4 regions of the Enterococcus faecalis genome follow, and region 4 is predicted to be linked to each of the others. Evidence: riboswitches for the same ligand, from Rfam matches in the RefSeq annotation. Region 4 holds a riboswitch; each other region holds the start of a gene.
The links. A riboswitch is a leader RNA that binds a small molecule or an ion and turns the genes downstream of it on or off. The one in region 4 is predicted to bind magnesium.
Positions count from the first base shown of each region.

Region 1: another riboswitch for magnesium. It lies ahead of mgtA (magnesium-translocating P-type ATPase); the one in region 4 lies ahead of PYW42_RS13690 (phosphatase PAP2/LCP family protein).
Region 2: another riboswitch for magnesium. It lies ahead of PYW42_RS04505 (ABC transporter permease subunit); the one in region 4 lies ahead of PYW42_RS13690 (phosphatase PAP2/LCP family protein).
Region 3: another riboswitch for magnesium. It lies ahead of mgtA (magnesium-translocating P-type ATPase); the one in region 4 lies ahead of PYW42_RS13690 (phosphatase PAP2/LCP family protein).

Region 1 is NZ_CP118962.1:1,141,147-1,145,345, reverse strand. Features, by position in the region: gene mgtA (magnesium-translocating P-type ATPase) at 1-1,413, opposite strand, end outside; M-box (ykoK) riboswitch at 1,527-1,697, opposite strand; gene PYW42_RS05695 (LysR family transcriptional regulator) at 1,950-2,825, shown strand; gene PYW42_RS05690 (LysR family transcriptional regulator) at 2,849-3,736, shown strand; gene rodA2 (peptidoglycan glycosyltransferase RodA2) at 3,798-4,199, opposite strand, start outside.
Region 2 is NZ_CP118962.1:901,580-905,778, reverse strand. Features, by position in the region: gene PYW42_RS04515 (Nramp family divalent metal transporter) at 1-347, opposite strand, end outside; gene PYW42_RS04510 (P-loop nucleotide/nucleoside kinase family protein) at 616-1,131, opposite strand; M-box (ykoK) riboswitch at 1,446-1,613, shown strand; gene PYW42_RS04505 (ABC transporter permease subunit) at 1,658-3,430, shown strand; gene PYW42_RS04500 (ABC transporter ATP-binding protein) at 3,519-4,199, shown strand, end outside.
Region 3 is NZ_CP118962.1:1,196,547-1,200,745, forward strand. Features, by position in the region: gene PYW42_RS05930 (glycoside hydrolase family 13 protein) at 1-1,226, shown strand, start outside; gene PYW42_RS05935 (TMEM175 family protein) at 1,397-1,978, shown strand; M-box (ykoK) riboswitch at 2,060-2,227, shown strand; gene mgtA (magnesium-translocating P-type ATPase) at 2,451-4,199, shown strand, end outside.
Region 4 is NZ_CP118962.1:2,771,783-2,775,981, reverse strand. Features, by position in the region: gene PYW42_RS13690 (phosphatase PAP2/LCP family protein) at 1-1,166, opposite strand, end outside; M-box (ykoK) riboswitch at 1,258-1,424, opposite strand; gene PYW42_RS13685 (lytic polysaccharide monooxygenase) at 1,852-2,490, shown strand; gene PYW42_RS13680 (biotin--[acetyl-CoA-carboxylase] ligase) at 2,754-3,746, opposite strand; gene PYW42_RS13675 (zinc ribbon domain-containing protein) at 3,885-4,100, shown strand.

The DNA of each region.
Region 1 (4,199 bases), 1.2 Mb from region 4:
TTTTTGACGCAGCGTCTCTGTTAAGGGCACAATTTCGCCATCTAAAAGTACCTGTGTGCAGACCAAGAGCATTTCTTCAACCGCACCTTTGGTAATTAAGCGTGTTTCTCGCGTTTTAAACTCTTTGATAATCACACTCATTCGACGTCGATTGAAATCGAAAGGAATTTCATCTACTTTATAAAAATCATCTGATTGTATATCACTTTCTTGTGTCGCCGCTTGAATAACGGCGTTATCCATTAAATTACGCAAACCTGTTTGAAAATAACTGTTTAGAAATGCTAAATCCAAGACTTTTTGATCTTCTTGGCACCCAATATTATAGTGGTATTCTAAAATTACTTTATCTTGTGTTAAGGTACCTGTTTTATCCGTACAAAGTACATCCATCCCGCCAAAATTTTGAATGGCATTGACATTTTTCATAATCGTGCCTTCTTTAGCCATTTCTCGAGAACCTTTGACTAAATTGGTTGTTACAATCATAGGTAACATTTCTGGTGTCAAGCCGACAGCTGTGGCAATCGCAAACATTAACGCTTCCACCCAATCGCCTTTTGTTAACCCATTAATTAGAAAAACAGTTGGCGTAATGACCAACATAAAGCGAATCAGCACCCACGTTGTTTTATTAATTCCTGTTTCAAAACTCGTCTGCTGCTGCTCTTCTCCGTTATCAGAAGCCATCCGTCCGAATAAAGTTTGATTACCAACTTTAATGACAATGCCCAAACCAGTGCCACTAATTACATTTGTTCCTAAAAACAAAAGATTGTCGTATTCTGTATCAATTTGATCACTATCTTTTTGATGAGTCGCGTGTTTTTCAATGGGAAAACTCTCTCCAGTCAAGGATGATTGGGAAACAAATAAGTCCTTAGATTGGATTAAACGTAAATCGGCTGGAATCATATCGCCAGCGGATAGTTGGACTAGGTCGCCACACACAACTTCCTCAATAGGAATTTCCATTTGCTTCTTGTCGCGAATGACTGTCGCTGTAACTTTAATCATATTTTGTAATTTTTCAACTGCATTGCTTGATTTGACTGATTGGACAAAACTCATCGTGCCGCTTAAGATGACCATCGCTAACATAATTAACACGCCAGTAACATCTTTTTCCTCTGGCGTAGCATAGACATATTCTGTAAAAAATGAAATCGTGGCTAGTGCTAATAACACCAAAGTAAACGGCGTGATATACGATTTTATAAAAAGTCGCAGCCGTGAAGCTTTTTTTTCATTCATAATTTTGTTGCGGCCATAACGTTCTTGTAATTCTTCAATATCTTGGTGTTTAATGCCATCCCAAGTTGAGCCGAAACGTTGTAAAACTTTTTCTGCTTCTGAGTGGGCAAACTTTTTGTAACTATAGTCATGGCCCAAGTGACGCATTTTCTTTTCCATTTTCTTTCACCTCATTTATCTGTTGTTGACTTGAATTGACGATCGGTTCATCTTCCATTTTCCTCACCCTTTCCACAAAAAAAGACACGCTGAAAACTCAACGTGTCAAAGAATAATCGTTCTTATCGTTGAGCTTTAGCACTATACAACGTAAAAAGCGATTGCTTTTAGCTACCTTAAGAAAAGCCTTCATTCGACAGTTCCTGTTCTACCCATTGGCGTCTCTCGACATTTTTGGGCAGTAGCCTATGTTTGTATAGGAGCCTCACCTAACAAATCTTATTTAATTACAACAGCAAGTATAATTCTTCCTTGAAAAAATAACGATATAGAAAAAGTTTTTAGCAGATAACTTTTTGTCCATTCAGTAACAAAAAGAAAAATAATCCGCTTATTTACTATGGTTTTCTGTTATGATTCGTATTTATTCATAGAATCATAACTGGTTAAATTAATCTAAAGACCGTCAGATAGCCTTGTCGAGAAGCTTTTCTTCTGCTATTTTTTGTATAGTTAAAGAAACGGCGGTGAGGAAAATGAAATTACAACAACTAGAATATTTTATGGCAGTTTCAAAGTATGCGAGTTTTACTTTAGCTTCTCAAAAGCTCCATACGAGTCAACCTTATTTAAGTACCCAGCTCAAGGAGTTGGAACGTGAATTAGGTGCTTCATTAATTTTAAGAGACAAGAAACATTGTCGGCTTTCTCCAGCAGGCGAAGTCGTCGCCAAGCGAACAGAAATGATTTTTGCACTCATTAAGGAAGCGCAAGAAGAGATTAATGAATTAGTGACCCAAGGATCGACAACGACCATTCGGATTGGAACAAACTTAATTGATATAGATAAAGCATTTGGAGAAGTCTTGTTGTTATTTAATCAATCCTATCCGTATGTAAGTATTGATTTTAAGTATTATTACGATCTTGAAACAGCCTTGGAAACAGATTTAATTGACATTGGGATTGGGATATTTTTGGATACCTCGATTCCATTAGAGAAAGAATTAATTTATACAGAAAGCTATCTCCTTTGTGTCAATAAAAATCATCCTTTAGCCCATGCCGATAGCGTAACGATTGACGAAATTCGTTCTTTACCTTTTGCTGCATATTCCGATCAAGTATATGAAAAAAAAGTGTTTAAACGTTGGGAACGTAAAATCAATTGGGAAAATCGGCAAATCGTCATCGAACTTCCTTCTCTTCATTTAGTCTTAGACATGGTCCAACGAGAAAAAGCCTGTAGCATCCTTCCCTATTCACTCACTGATGAACTAAACAGACGTAACTTAGTTGGTATTCCTCTGGAAGATAGTCCAGAACGAGCCATCTATTTAGTTCAGAATAATCATCACGGACATTGTGAAGCACACCGTTATTTATTTGAACAATTACGTTATTTATTCTAGGAATAGAAAAAGGAGGAATTCCCATGGAACTATTTCGTTTACATTATTTTTTAGAGTTATGCAAAGTGAAACAATTTACTAAAGCAGCCGAAAATTTAGCAATTTCTCAAGCTGCATTAAGTAAGCAAATAAAAATTCTTGAAGCAACGTTAGGCGCTGAACTTTTTAATCGCCAAGGCCAAACTACCACCTTAACGCCAGCTGGATTAATTTTAGAAAAATATTGTTGGCGCATCACCAATGAGTTGGTCTCAATTGAAGAAGAGCTAAAAGAAATTAATCATTCTTCCAACCATATTTATGTGGCCACTTATCTCTGTGATTTAGAATATAAATTGAATGACTTACTAATGACAACATTAACGGATCGTTCATCCAACTTACAAGTCCACACTATTATTACAGAAAATATTCTTCAATCCTTGGAAACAATGGATGCAGATTTTGGTATTTCCTTTGCTGACTTACCATTACCTGAACATATTGGTAAAATTGATTTATTTACAGCAAATTATCAATTCATTTTAAGAAACGATCATCCAGCTTTGGCAAAAGCCACGACGGAAGAAATTTTAAAAGAACTAACAATGTACCCCTTCGTCCGTTTAAATACCGAATTTTCCGAGCAAAACAAATTAACCAATTGGCTAGATACTACGTTTTCTAATTTTTCTCCAGAGAAAGTCATTCAAGTGGATACTCTTTCACTTATTACTCACTTGGTGTCTCATTCCGATAGTTTCGCTATTGTCCCCGAATACACAAATATTCAACTTTTAGACAATTCGATCCATACACTAACTTACCAAGAACTACCTAAACGAAACATGGCAGTTTATTATTTAAAAGAACGTTACATGAGTCGACAACTTCAACAACTTTTGGCTGAATGCCAAAAACAATTTCAATAGTAAAAACCAAGACTAGAGCTTGTCGGCAAGCGAGTTCCAGTCTTGGTTTTTATTTGTGTTTTCAGGTAGCGGCTTCTCTTCCTTTGACAAATCCTAAAGAAGTGATAGCCATCACTAACGAAGTGCCTCCTTGACTTAAAAACGGAAGCGGAATACCTTTTAACGGCAACAGTCCAATCACCGCACCGATATTCTCCACCGTTTGAAAGACCAGCGAAAAAATGAGGGCGACACAGATGTACATACAAAAACGCGAATTGCTCCGCAAGCCAGCTACTAAAACTTGATAAAACAAGTAAAAATAGAGAAAAACAACAGTGGCACTGCCCACAAAGCCCCAGGCTTCCCCGATAAAAGTAAAAACCATATCAGACTCACGAACAGGAACATACACTTCAATCCCATGCACACCCTTGCCAAATAAACCACCCGAACCAATTGCCAATAAACCTTGTACTTGTTG
Region 2 (4,199 bases), 1.0 Mb from region 4:
TTACTAGTTCTAGCACGAATCGCTTGTGCTAAATCCATCTGTGAAACAATGCCTAATTTAGCAGCCATATATTGGAGCAACATTGCAATCAAACTGGAAATTAAAATAATCGACATCAATAAATATTGAAAATTTTGTCCCCCAGTAATTGAAGTAGACCAGTTTCCTGGATCCATATACCCCACTGCTACCAATGCTCCTGGACCTGAGTAAGCAAATAACGTTTTCCAAAAACTCATATTTTTAGGCACGTCGATGGTGCCATTAATTTCTTCAAGCGAAGGACCATTTGCATATTCAATCAAATGATGTCTTTGCTTTGGTTCATGTTCTTCTGAATTTTTCAATTCAATTCCTTCTTTCGTTTTGCAATAATTTTAAAAGGCCCTTCCCGTTAGAAGGTTAACCTCTAGTATATTTTAGGTACACCTAAAATATACTGCTAAAAATAACAAAATGCAAGACTTGAAAGAAAATTTTGACAGTGTAAAAATAGATTGTCGTAAATGTGCGATCTTAAAGTTTGAAGAAATCAGGGTAGCTGGTAGTTGATTATCTTAAGAAGTAGAAAATAAGGGACCTAAGTCATTTCGGCTTAGGTCCCTTATTTTATTTTTATTCGGTTATTCTATTAAGAATGGATGCTACAATTTCTGTCGTGTCAGCTGAATGATTTCTAAAAATCTCGGTAAACTTAATCTGACGAAAACCTTCAAGTACTTCGGGCAACTTATTTTTCCCCCATTCAAAAGTTCCATCATTTCTTTTCAATAATCTTTGTAAAATTTCTTCTTTCTCGACCGCTAACAAAAAATGATAAACGTCAATGCCTGCTCGTCTCAGATATCCAATCAGCTCTTCTTCATATTCATTTTTATAAAGGGTCATTGTAACAATAATCGGCCGTCCAGACTCTTTGGACATTCGTTTTAATAAATGAGCATTCCAGCAACGCCATTCCTGATACTCCTGAAAATCATTTTCTTTCATTTCTTCGGGAACTAGCTCCATCAATGCACTACCAATAATTTCTGGATCATAAATGATTGCGTTGGGAAGTTTTTGTTGTAACTCATGTGCAATGGTCGTTTTTCCGGATCCAAACGCACCGTTTAACCAAATAATTATCATAATTTCCTTTCTTCTGAACAAATTTCTTTGTTGTTTAATTTAGGTGCTAGATTACTTTTAATTTTTTTAGCCATTCACTTATAGTTACTACTTACATCTTTAACAGTAAACGAGACAAACTAAAAATACAACATCCTACGCTATTAACCTCGGGTTATATAACATACTCATCTGATAATTTCTCCCTAAAAAAACAGAATGTGGGCAATCTTTTTAAGAATAATTGAATAGAATAACAACAAACAGTAATTCAGGTATAACCAGCTAGAAATTGTTTTATTTTTAGTCACGAGTATGATAAGCATGTAAATCAAATAGAATCATATTAGGTGAGGTTACTCTGAAGAACACAGGTTATCGCTCGGAAATGTCGAGAGACAGTAACGAGTAAAGCAGGGATTGTCGAATTAAGGCTTTCCTAAGATAACTAGAATTTTTTTCTTACGTCTCAGAAAGCCAAAGCTCAATTATTGTGATTACCCTATAATCTTCTTCTTTTATTCGGCGACCTCTTTAATATGATTAATTGGAGGTTTTTAAATTGAAAGCTGTCACTGCATCATCTAAGAAAAATACCCTACTTGCTAAAAGTATCGGGAATCTTACCTTGCTCATCATTTTAGGCATTTTCATTTTTATCATCGTCTTCTCTTGGCTAAAAATGAATCGCCCTCTCCACACCCTTCCCTCAGAAGAATTCCTCGCAACACCAAGTAAAACAGATGATTTCTTATCTCCATCAAATCTTTTTTACTTTTCAATTCGAACCATGTTTCGAATGATTGTGGGGATGGCTTGGTCCTTCCTGTTTTCCTTTGTTTTTGGTATTTTAGCCGTAAAATATAAAACGGCACGAAGAGTCATTTTACCATTAGTTAATTTCCTTGAATCTGTTCCATTGCTAGGTTTTTTGACCTTTACAACTGCTTGGTTACTTGGTTTATTTCCAGGAAATGTGATGGGCGCAGAAGCGGTTGCTATTTTTGCCATCTTCACAGGTCAAGCTTGGAACATCATGTTGACTCTTTATCAAATAATGGAAGTTATTCCTTCAGATCTAGTCAATGTGACCGATCAGTTCAAGTACAATGCTTGGGAAAAATTTTGGCGGCTTGAATTTGTTTACTCAATTCCTGGCTTACTTTGGAACGTTATTATTTCTCAAACTGCGGCTTGGTTTGCCTTGGTGGCCAGCGAGCAAGCTTCTGTTGCCTTTCCTAAAGAAACCAACCTTTATTTACCAGGAATTGGTTCTTATATCCAAGTAGCATTAAATCGAGCCGACTTTAAATCCTGTTTATGGGCTGTTTTTGCCTTATTAATCAATGTGGTGATTTTAAACTTTTTAGTTTTTCAACCTTTAGTTCGAGCCACTTATTATTTTAAATATGAAACAGATGTCGAAAGTACGACGCCACCTAAATCCATCATTTATCATTTATTAAAAAAAGCAACTTTAACGAAATACTTTTCAAAAGCTTTTGTGAAATTCAGTCATTTTTGGATTTACGATTTACCAAAAGTTTGGTACTTTTTCAAGCTAGACTATCTCTATCGATTACTAGCAAAATTACGCCATTTCTTCAAAACATTATGGTATGTCAGCTTAACCATTATTGGGGTTTATTGTTCTATTAAGCTCTATCATTTCTTGCCCCATCAAGATTTCAGCATGATTCCTAGATTAACCCTTTATACTACACTACGGGTTACCTTGGCCATGGTCGTTGCTGGCATTATCTTTACTCCCTTAGCAATCTGGGTTGCGAATGATAATCGGCGCTTAAGTATCGTTCAACCGATTGGACAAATTTTAGGCTCCATTCCGTCAAATGTTTATACTCCATTCATTGTGTTGATTATTAGTATGGGCTTCAACAAATTAGAATGGTGGATTTTACCACTCATCATGGTTGGTTGCCAATGGTATTTTTTCTTTAATGTAATTGCTGGCTACTTAGCCATCCCTGATGATATTCGTGACGTAACCAAACTTTTTAAATTATCTAAATGGCAATGGTGGACAAAATTTTTGATCCCTTCTATTTTACCTTACCTCATTACAGCAATTATTAACGCTGCTGGTGCTGCTTGGAACGCTGATATCGCAGCAGAAAGCATTCAATGGGGCAAAAAATCAATAGATGTTACTGGCCTAGGACAATATATTGCGGCAAACGATGGCGTAAAAGATAAATCTGCCTTAGGAACCTTAGCGATGTGTTTCGTTGTTGGTTTATGTATCGCCTTTGTTTGGCAACCTTTATATCGAGCAGCAAAACAAAAATTTCACTATTAATAGCTGGACGACTCAACTCGACTAAATTTTTAAGATAAACTAGAGAGGAGAACGATAGGTGATTTCCCTTGACCTATCTAATAAGACGATGGAAAATAAAGAATTATTAAGCATAAAATCAGTATATAAAGAATTTGAAATTGAAGGACATTCAGAACATTTAAAAGTCCTTGAAAATATTGATTTAACAGTTAAAACGAATGAATTTTTAAGTATTATCGGACAATCAGGAACAGGAAAATCAACGTTGCTCAGAAGTATTGCTGGACTTCTTCGTACAACTAGAGGTGAAATTACTTTTGAAGATAAAATCATTAATGAGCCTGATGCCAATATCGGCATGGTTTTTCAACATTTTGCCCTTTTTCCTTGGTTGACAGTTGAAAAAAATATCAGCTTTGGCTTAGAAAACCGTAAAGAAATTTCTCGCGAACAAATAAATAAAAGAGTCAGTAATCTCATTGAAATGATTGGTTTAACTGGTTTTGAAAAAGCTTATCCCAGAGAGTTATCTGGTGGAATGAAACAGCGTGTAGGCTTTGCTCGTGCTTTAGCCATCGAACCTAGCTTATTGCTCTTAGACGAACCTTTTTCAGCTTTAGATATCATTACAGCCAGCCAATTATCTAACGATTTATTAGAAATTTGGCTAAACAATCAAATTGCGACTAAATTAATTGTGATGATCACGCATGATGTTCAACAAGCAGTTCAACTTTCTGATCGGGTTGTATTAATGGATGCAAATCCTGGTCGTATTGCCAAAATT
Region 3 (4,199 bases), 1.3 Mb from region 4:
CGACACCAGATCGTATGCCGAATGAATGGCAAAGCTTTTTTGGTGGCTCGACTTGGACGTATGACGCGGGTACAAAGCAAGCATATTTTCATGTGTTTGCAAAAGAGCAACCTGATTTGAACTGGAAAAATCCTAAAGTTCGTGAAGAGATTTATGCGATGATTCGCTGGTGGTTAGATTTGGGAATTGATGGTTTCCGATTGGATGCGATTAGTCATATCCAAAAAGAACTTTGGGATTTTAAAATTACCACGAATCCGTGGGCTCCATTTATGAATGTAAAAGGCATTGAAGACTATATGCTAGATTTGAAAGCTATTTTTGCTGAGTATGACATCATGACAGTGGGGGAAGCTAGTGGCGTTTCAAGTAAAAAAGCGGTGGAATGGACCAATGATGCGGGCTATCTGAATATGATTTTTGAATTAGAGCACAATGTTCGAGAAGGAAAGCCAGGAGAAGAACGGTTAAATATTTTAGGCTATAAAAAAGTAATGGCTCGCTGGCAAAAGCATTTAGGGACAGAAGGCTGGAATGCATTATATGTAGAAAATCATGATAATCCCAGAATCAATTCAATTTTAGGCAATGAAACCTCTCATTCTGCTAAGGCGATTGGAACAATCGCCTTGCTCTTGCGAGGAACACCGTTTATTTATCAAGGACAGGAAATCGGCATGGTTAATTATCCGTTTCAACAGATTGACGAGTTAGATGCTAAAGATTCTCATAACCATTATCGTTTGCTTATAGAAAGTGGCTACGATGCGAAACAAGCATTAAAAGAAGTGGCGCATTGGACGCGGGACCATTCGCGTACGCCTATGCAGTGGACGAGTCAAGAGGCAAGTTCATTCACCTCGGGGCATCCGTGGTTAGCAATTCATCCCAATTTCAAAGAAATAAATGTGGCTGACCAAGAAACGGATGCGCAATCCGTGTTGAATTATTATAAAAAGTTAATTGCGTTGCGGAAAGACAATCCGGTCTTTACAGATGGACAGTTTGAACTATTAGCGCCCAATCATCCGTCTGTTTTTGCTTTTTTAAGAAAAACAACTGAGGCAACAGCGTTAGTGATTGTCAATTTAAGTGGAGAAAAGTGCCAATTTGACTTGTCGAATAAATTACTAGGCAGAAAGTGGCAACAATTATTAGGGAATCAAGATTTTACGGTGAAGAAACGGATGCAGTTAGCACCTTATCAGGCAGGCGTATTCCAATAACTGATTTGTTCTATAACGAGTGCAAGAGGCTTACTTTTAAGTGGGGCTCTTGCACTCGTTTTTAGGAACTTCAACAACCGAGAGACTTCATAAATAATTGAATTTTTACAGAAATGCGTTATACTTACTTTGGGTAAGTTATTTAATTTTTATGAAAGTAGGGGGAAATGATGCCGAAAACACGTGTAGAAGCATTTACAGATGCAGTCATTGCGATTATTTTAACGTTATTAATTTTAGAATTAAAAATTCCTGAAAAAGCAGATTGGTCTGCTCTGACTCAATCTGGACACAAAATCATTATTTATTTAATTAGTTTTGTTACTTTATTGATTTATTGGAACAATCATCATCATTTATTTCAAAGTGTCCGTAAAATTGATGGACGTGTCCTTTGGATGAATAATTTTCTAATTTTGACGTTGACGTTTTTCCCGTTTGTTACTGGCTGGGTAGGTGAACATCCATTTTCTTGGCCGCCACAAGCTTTGTATGGCTTATTAGTATTAGGAGCTGATGTTGCTTATTATCTAGTGGTGCGGGCATTGATTCAGGCAAATGGGCCCAAATCCGAAGTACAACGTTTGTTCGGCCACTATCCAAAATTAACGCTTTCGATTGTGTTGAATATTATTGCGTTGATTGTAGGCAAACTAGTAGCGCCAATCGCTGTCCTGATTATTGATACGATTGTTTTAGTCATGTGGTTTATTCCTGAGCGAAAAGCAGAAATAAAGGGGATTTTAAAGTAGTTATTTTTTATTTATAACAAAAAAATCATAAATCTTTTGACAAGAATGTCAAACTCCTCTATTATAAGAAGTGGATAAAAACTGAATAATTGTTAGGTGAGGCTCCTATTTGGACAAATGCTGCTGCCGCGAAAGGATCGAGAGACCCTTAGTTGGTTGAACAGGAATAATCGTGAAGGTTATTCATAATGTAGCTGATACATGTTATCTACGCCCTATAGTGCTAAAGCTCAACGATAGAGAATCTTATTTAAAGATGGTATTTTGGGACGTACTCTATTGTTGAGTAGGTCCTTTTTTGTGTGTTTGGCAAAAAAGCAATTATTCACTGGAAGTATAAATAAGAAAAAGAAAGGATGACTGTCATGGAAGACCCTGGAAGTGAACAGAGAAACAAAATACAGTCACCAACGAAAGGAGAAGATTTTAGCGCTCTTTTCGGCAGGTGACCACAACCTTGGAGGAAAATAAAATGATGAACAAAAAAACAATGGATATGAGAAAAGCCACCAAAGATCAAGAATTACGTAAATTGGCGTTGCTTTCTGAACGGGAATTAATGATGGAATTACGGACATCTGAAAAAGGACTCTCGAATGAAGATGCCGAAAAAAGATTAGAGGAATTTGGACCAAACGAAGTTTCTGCACAAAAGCCAACCCCAGCAATTATTTTATTTTTAAGTGCATTCAAAGATCCGTTTGTCTATGTCTTAGCCTTATTGATGGTCGTTTCAACTTTAACGAAAGATTTCGAAGCCGCTATCGTGATGGGCGTGATGATTTTAGCCAGTGTCTTGATTGCTTTTATACAAGAGTATCGTTCTCAAAAAGCGAGTTTGGATTTAAAAGAATTAATTGAAAATACCGCTGCAGTGACACGGGAAGGGATTACGAAAGAAATTCCAATGGACGAAATTGTTCCAGGAGACATTGTAACTTTAGCTACAGGAGACATGATTCCTGCAGATGCCGTGTTGATTTGGACCAAAGATTTATTCGTTAATCAATCGTCGCTAACAGGCGAATCCATGCCTGTCGAAAAATTTGTGGATGCAGGTGTGGATCGTCAACAAACAGAGGTTTCTGCATTAGATATGCAAGACCTAGTGTTTATGGGTACAGATGTCTTGAGTGGACAAGGAAAAGCGATTATTTTAAAAACTGGGCAACATACATTTTTTGGTGATATTGCTAAAAATGCTACAACACAACGAGGAAAAACTAGTTTTGACTTAGGCTTAGCAAAAGTCAGTAAGTTTTTATTACGAATGGTAATGATTTTGTTTCCAATCGTTTTCTTGATTAATGGTTTAACTAAAGGTGCTTGGGGCGAAGCGTTTTTCTTCGCGATTGCCGTTGCAGTTGGTTTGACACCAGAAATGTTGCCAATGATTGTTACGAGTAACTTAGCCAAGGGTGCATTATCCTTATCGAAACATAAAGTCATTGTTAAAGAATTAGCGGCTATCCAAAATTTGGGTGGTATGGATGTGCTCTGTACAGATAAGACTGGAACGATTACCGAAGATCGTGTAGTTTTGGTTCAACATTTGAATCCATTAGGTGATTTGAGTGACGAGGTTCTAAATTTAGCCTACTTAAATTCTTCTTATCAAACAGGTTGGAAAAATTTAATGGATATTGCCGTTATTAATTTTTATGAAGAGCATCAATGGAAAACGCCGTTTAAAAATGTCACTAAAATTGATGAAATTCCTTTTGATTTTTCCAGACGCCGCTTAACGGTTGTCGTAAATGCAGATGATCATCAATTGATGATTACGAAAGGCGCCGTGGAAGAAATGGAAGAAGTGTGTACGCATGCGCAAATTAATGGCGAAATTGTACCATTAAGCACTGCTGTACGAGAAGAACTACGCCGAGTGAATGTTCAAATGAACAAACAAGGGATGCGTGTGTTAGCGGTAGCTGTAAAAAAAGATGTCCATAAAGAAGCAGTTTATTCAGTTGAAGATGAAAAAGAGATGACATTGATTGGGTTTATGGGTTTTCTTGATCCAGCAAAAGAGTCAGCCGTCAGCGCTATTCGCTCCTTACATGAACATGGTGTCAACGTGAAAGTGCTAACGGGCGATAATGACATTGTCGCCAAAAAAGTCTGTAAAGATGTAGGCATTGAAGTTTCCCATGTGTTATTAGGTTCTCAAATTGAAGCAATGACAGATGAAGAGTTGCGGGCGCAAGTAGAAGAAACTAAT
Region 4 (4,199 bases):
AAGGCATTGTCAACAGTGACGCCGCCCACCGCATCGCCAAGGTCCTTCATAGCATCCATATCAATTGAAAAGTAATGATTGATTGGGATGTGCAAGACATTTTCAACCGTTTTAATTTGCATATCGGCACCACCGAAAACGTGGGCCGCATTGATTTTATTGTATTCGCCATTGGTGCCAGCCATTTCCACATAGTAGTCACGTGGGATGCTGGTGATGGTAGTTTTTTGTAATTGATTATTCACTGTAACCACCATCAAGGCGTTGGAGCGGTAATCGGTTTTGCGTTTTGAGTCATTCGCAATTCCCATAATTAAGAAACTAACCGGCTCACCTTTGGCTAAATCGGGACTCTTCGTGGAAGATTTTCTTGGTTTATACATGGTGTTCGCCGTTTTTTGCAAATTGCGATACATGCTGACGCCGTAAGCCGAAACAGAAAGTGTGCCTAAAAATAAAAGGGTTAAACTGAAGACCACGAATAAGCTTTTTCTTTTACGAGAATGGCGGCGCCGGCGTTGTGTCGGTACTTCTGCTTCCTCTGGTTCAGGTGCCGGCAAATAACGTTGAACAATTTGAAATGAAAAGTTGATCCAGCTATAACTTAGGAGCATCCCAGCGATGACATCACTAGGATAATGAACGCGTAAGATTAAACGACCTAACACAATCAAAACTAAATAAGTGAGTAAGAAAATTTTGATGCCTTTGGTTTTTTCAACATGAAGATAGGCCAAAATGATCAAAATCGTACAGACTAGCGCCATTGCTAATAATGAATGTCCGCTGGGAAAGCTAGCAGAGCTCCGGTCAGCTAAAGCGCCTAGGTTTGGTCGAGCCCGACCCACCACATGTTTAAAAACGCTCCCTAAGAAGCCGACAGCTAATAGGTTACTGACAGCCCAAAAGGCTAGGATTTTTTCTTTTTTGCGTAAAAGGTATACCATCAATAATAAGAAGAATAGCAGCATTGGTCCAATTGTGGCTGTTTTTGCTAACAGATTGACCGCTGTTAAAAGTGGGGCATTTAATTGCCATTTGATGTGATAGATAGCTTCGTCCATTTGTTGAAACCAATTTGGACTAGCCGCCACTAACAAAGTGAGGAAAGTAAAAACAAGCGTTGTTAGGGCATAAAGTGGAAATTTTTTATTCGATGTTTGCATGAGAATCCCTTTCTTTTTCCCTTGAAAGAGTAGACTAAGCCAGCATCGATCGTAAATAAGCGCTTGCGACTAAACAGGACACAGCAAGCCAATCGGTTCTCATCGTCTGAGCTTTAGCACTATCCAACGTAAAGATTTCTCTTAGCTATTTTTAGAAGAGCCTTAATTCGACCATTCCTGTTTTACACATTGGTGTCTTTCGACATTTCTGCGCAATAGCCTATGTTTGGATAGGAGCCTCACCTAACAAGGTTATTTTATCTAACGCTAGAAGTATAGAATTTATGTAGCGGTTCTCACAATGAAGTTTAAGAAAATTTATTGTTTTTTAAATAAATTTAAAGGTGTGGGGAAGTGAAGCAGTTAAAAAAACAGTACTTGAGCATTCTAAAAAAAAGTGTACAAGGCTGTTCTCGGTTAACCGCTATAAATAGTTGGTGTTCAATAATGATAAATTAAAAAACAAACATTTTTTATAAGAGTGCTATAAGTTTTTCTCAGTAAAAAAGGCGGACAGTTGCTATTGAATTGCTACTTCATTTAAAATAAATATGTCGACAATAATTGTGCACAAAGTTGATGGTCGCTATCGAAAAAGTAAAAATGATGTTGTGGAGATTTTACGTTTCAGTTGATTAAGATTACATGTTTTTTGAAGGGTTTTGCTTATAAGGGAGCGATATACATGAAAAAAATGATGTTATTCATAATTGCAGTGGGCGCAACGATGATCAGTGTTTTTGCTTTAGGAGATGCACAGCAGAGTTATGCACATGGCTATGTTGATAGCCCAGTCAGTCGAGTCAAAAATGCGGAAGCAAACGGATTTGGATGGGGACCTGGTCAAGACAGCTCACAGCCAGAAATTATCACGACACCCCAAGGAATTGAAGCGCCAACTAAATTATTAGACACGGGTCAATTAAATGGAAGGTTGCCTTCAGCTGGATTAGCAAGCTATTCCAAACTAGATGAACAAACAGCCACTCGTTGGGTAAAAAGTAATATAACAACAGGAGAGAATAATTTTAAATGGGTGATGACGGCAAAACATAAGACCAATCGTTTTAGATACTATATGACGAAACCTGGATGGAATCCTAATGCACCATTAACGATGGACGAAATGGAACTGATTGGCATAGTAGGGCAACCAATCGGTCAAGATTTACCTCCTGGTCAAGGATTTATGGTCAATGATACAGAAACACACAGAATAAAGATTCCCGCTGATAGGAAAGGATACCATGTTATTTATGCCGTTTGGGATATCAATGACACGATTAATTCATTTTATCAAGCGATAGATGTTAATGTTCAATAATCAGGTATCAAGATAATGCGGCTGAGACAAAAGTGCTTAGCGCCAAGAACTAAGTAGGTTCTGTTCATCATCGAATCACTACGTTCTTCGTGATTCTTAACACTTGGAAGGATTAAGATATGCCGAACACTTGTGTGAGAAAGTCAATTTCGGCTTATTTCCGAAGGGGCTGCTTTTGTTCAGCTGATTATCTTCAGAAGTAGAAAGTGGGACATCAGTCAAAACGACTGATGTCCCACTTGCTTTTTTCTAAACTTCCCCACTTATCCTCGACGCCATTCACCAATCTGGTCCAAACTAATTTCCCCAGAAGACAACGTTTTGGCCGTGCCATCAGGCAACTGAACAATCAATTCTCCATTTCCACTAATGGTTGTCGCAACGCCGCGGAAGTCTTGCCCGTTTTGGGTAAAAGCGACGTCTTTGCCAATCACAAAGGAGCGTTGTCGGTATTCTTCTAAAAAGTCTTTCGTTGAACGTTTGTCTAAAATTTGATAAAAATGATTCCAAATGTTGGCGACTAATTCATTTCGCGTCGCCGTCGGTTCACCATCTGGGAAAAGAGAAGTCACTTTCTGCCGAATGTCCTCAGGAAATTCGGTTTCTGTAATTGAAAAATTAATCCCCATGCCGATGATAACATTAGAAATCTGCCCTGTTTCCACATTGCTCATGGCTTCCGACAAAATCCCGCAAACTTTTTTGCCATTTAAATAAAGATCATTGACCCATTTAATTTCTGTGTGAACGCCTGCCAGAGCATCCATTGCTCGAGCGACCGCTACGGCCATAATCACAGTATATTGGGCGATTTCTTCAAAATTTTGGTTCGGTTGAAGCACCATGCTCATGTAAATCCCTTTACCTGGCGTAGCGAAAAATGGTCGGCCGAACCTGCCCCGCGGCATTTCTTGCATGTCAGCAACAATCAATGTATTGTCGGGCGTCTGGTCTAAAATCGCCCGCTTAGCATCGGTCATGGTAGATTCAGATGTTTCTAGGACGGTAATTGTTAAAGGCGGCGTTTGTGGCCATAATGCCAACTGAATGCCTTCTGCAGAAAGGACATCTGATTTTTCAAGGCGATACCCCTTATTTTGCACGCTAGTAATTTGATAGCCATCTTTTTTCAATTCATTAATTGCTTTCCAAATAGCTGTGCGAGATAAGGACAGACGTTGTGCCATCTCTTCGCCCGAAAGGAATGCGGGCGTTTGTTTCATCAATAAAGTTAGGACTTGGCTTTTTGTCGACATATTTTTTCCTCCGATTCGTTATACTTATTGTAGCGGAAAGGAAAAGGCTTGGTCAACTAGTGAAAAAATCCATCTTAGGATGGAGGAAAATGAAGCAGGCGTTTGCTATACTTGTTTTATTGAGAAGGAGTGAGGGGAATGGAAAAGCAACAATATGTTTGTGAGAAATGTGGCAACATGCACTATGTGTCGGACCAATTTCAAGCAACAGGTGGGAACTTTGCGAAAATTTTTGATGTTCAAAATAAAAAATTTATTACAATTAGCTGTACCCAATGCGGCTACACCGAACTTTACCGCAGCCAAACAAGCGGCGGCATGAATGTCCTAGACTTTTTATTAGGTGGCGGTTAGTCAAAAACGAATGCATCTTTGCATTCGTTTTTTTGTGTGAAGAGGAAGATAGGGGAAAAGGAGGTCGGGCCAGAAGCGTTTAACTCCGAGAACCAAGTA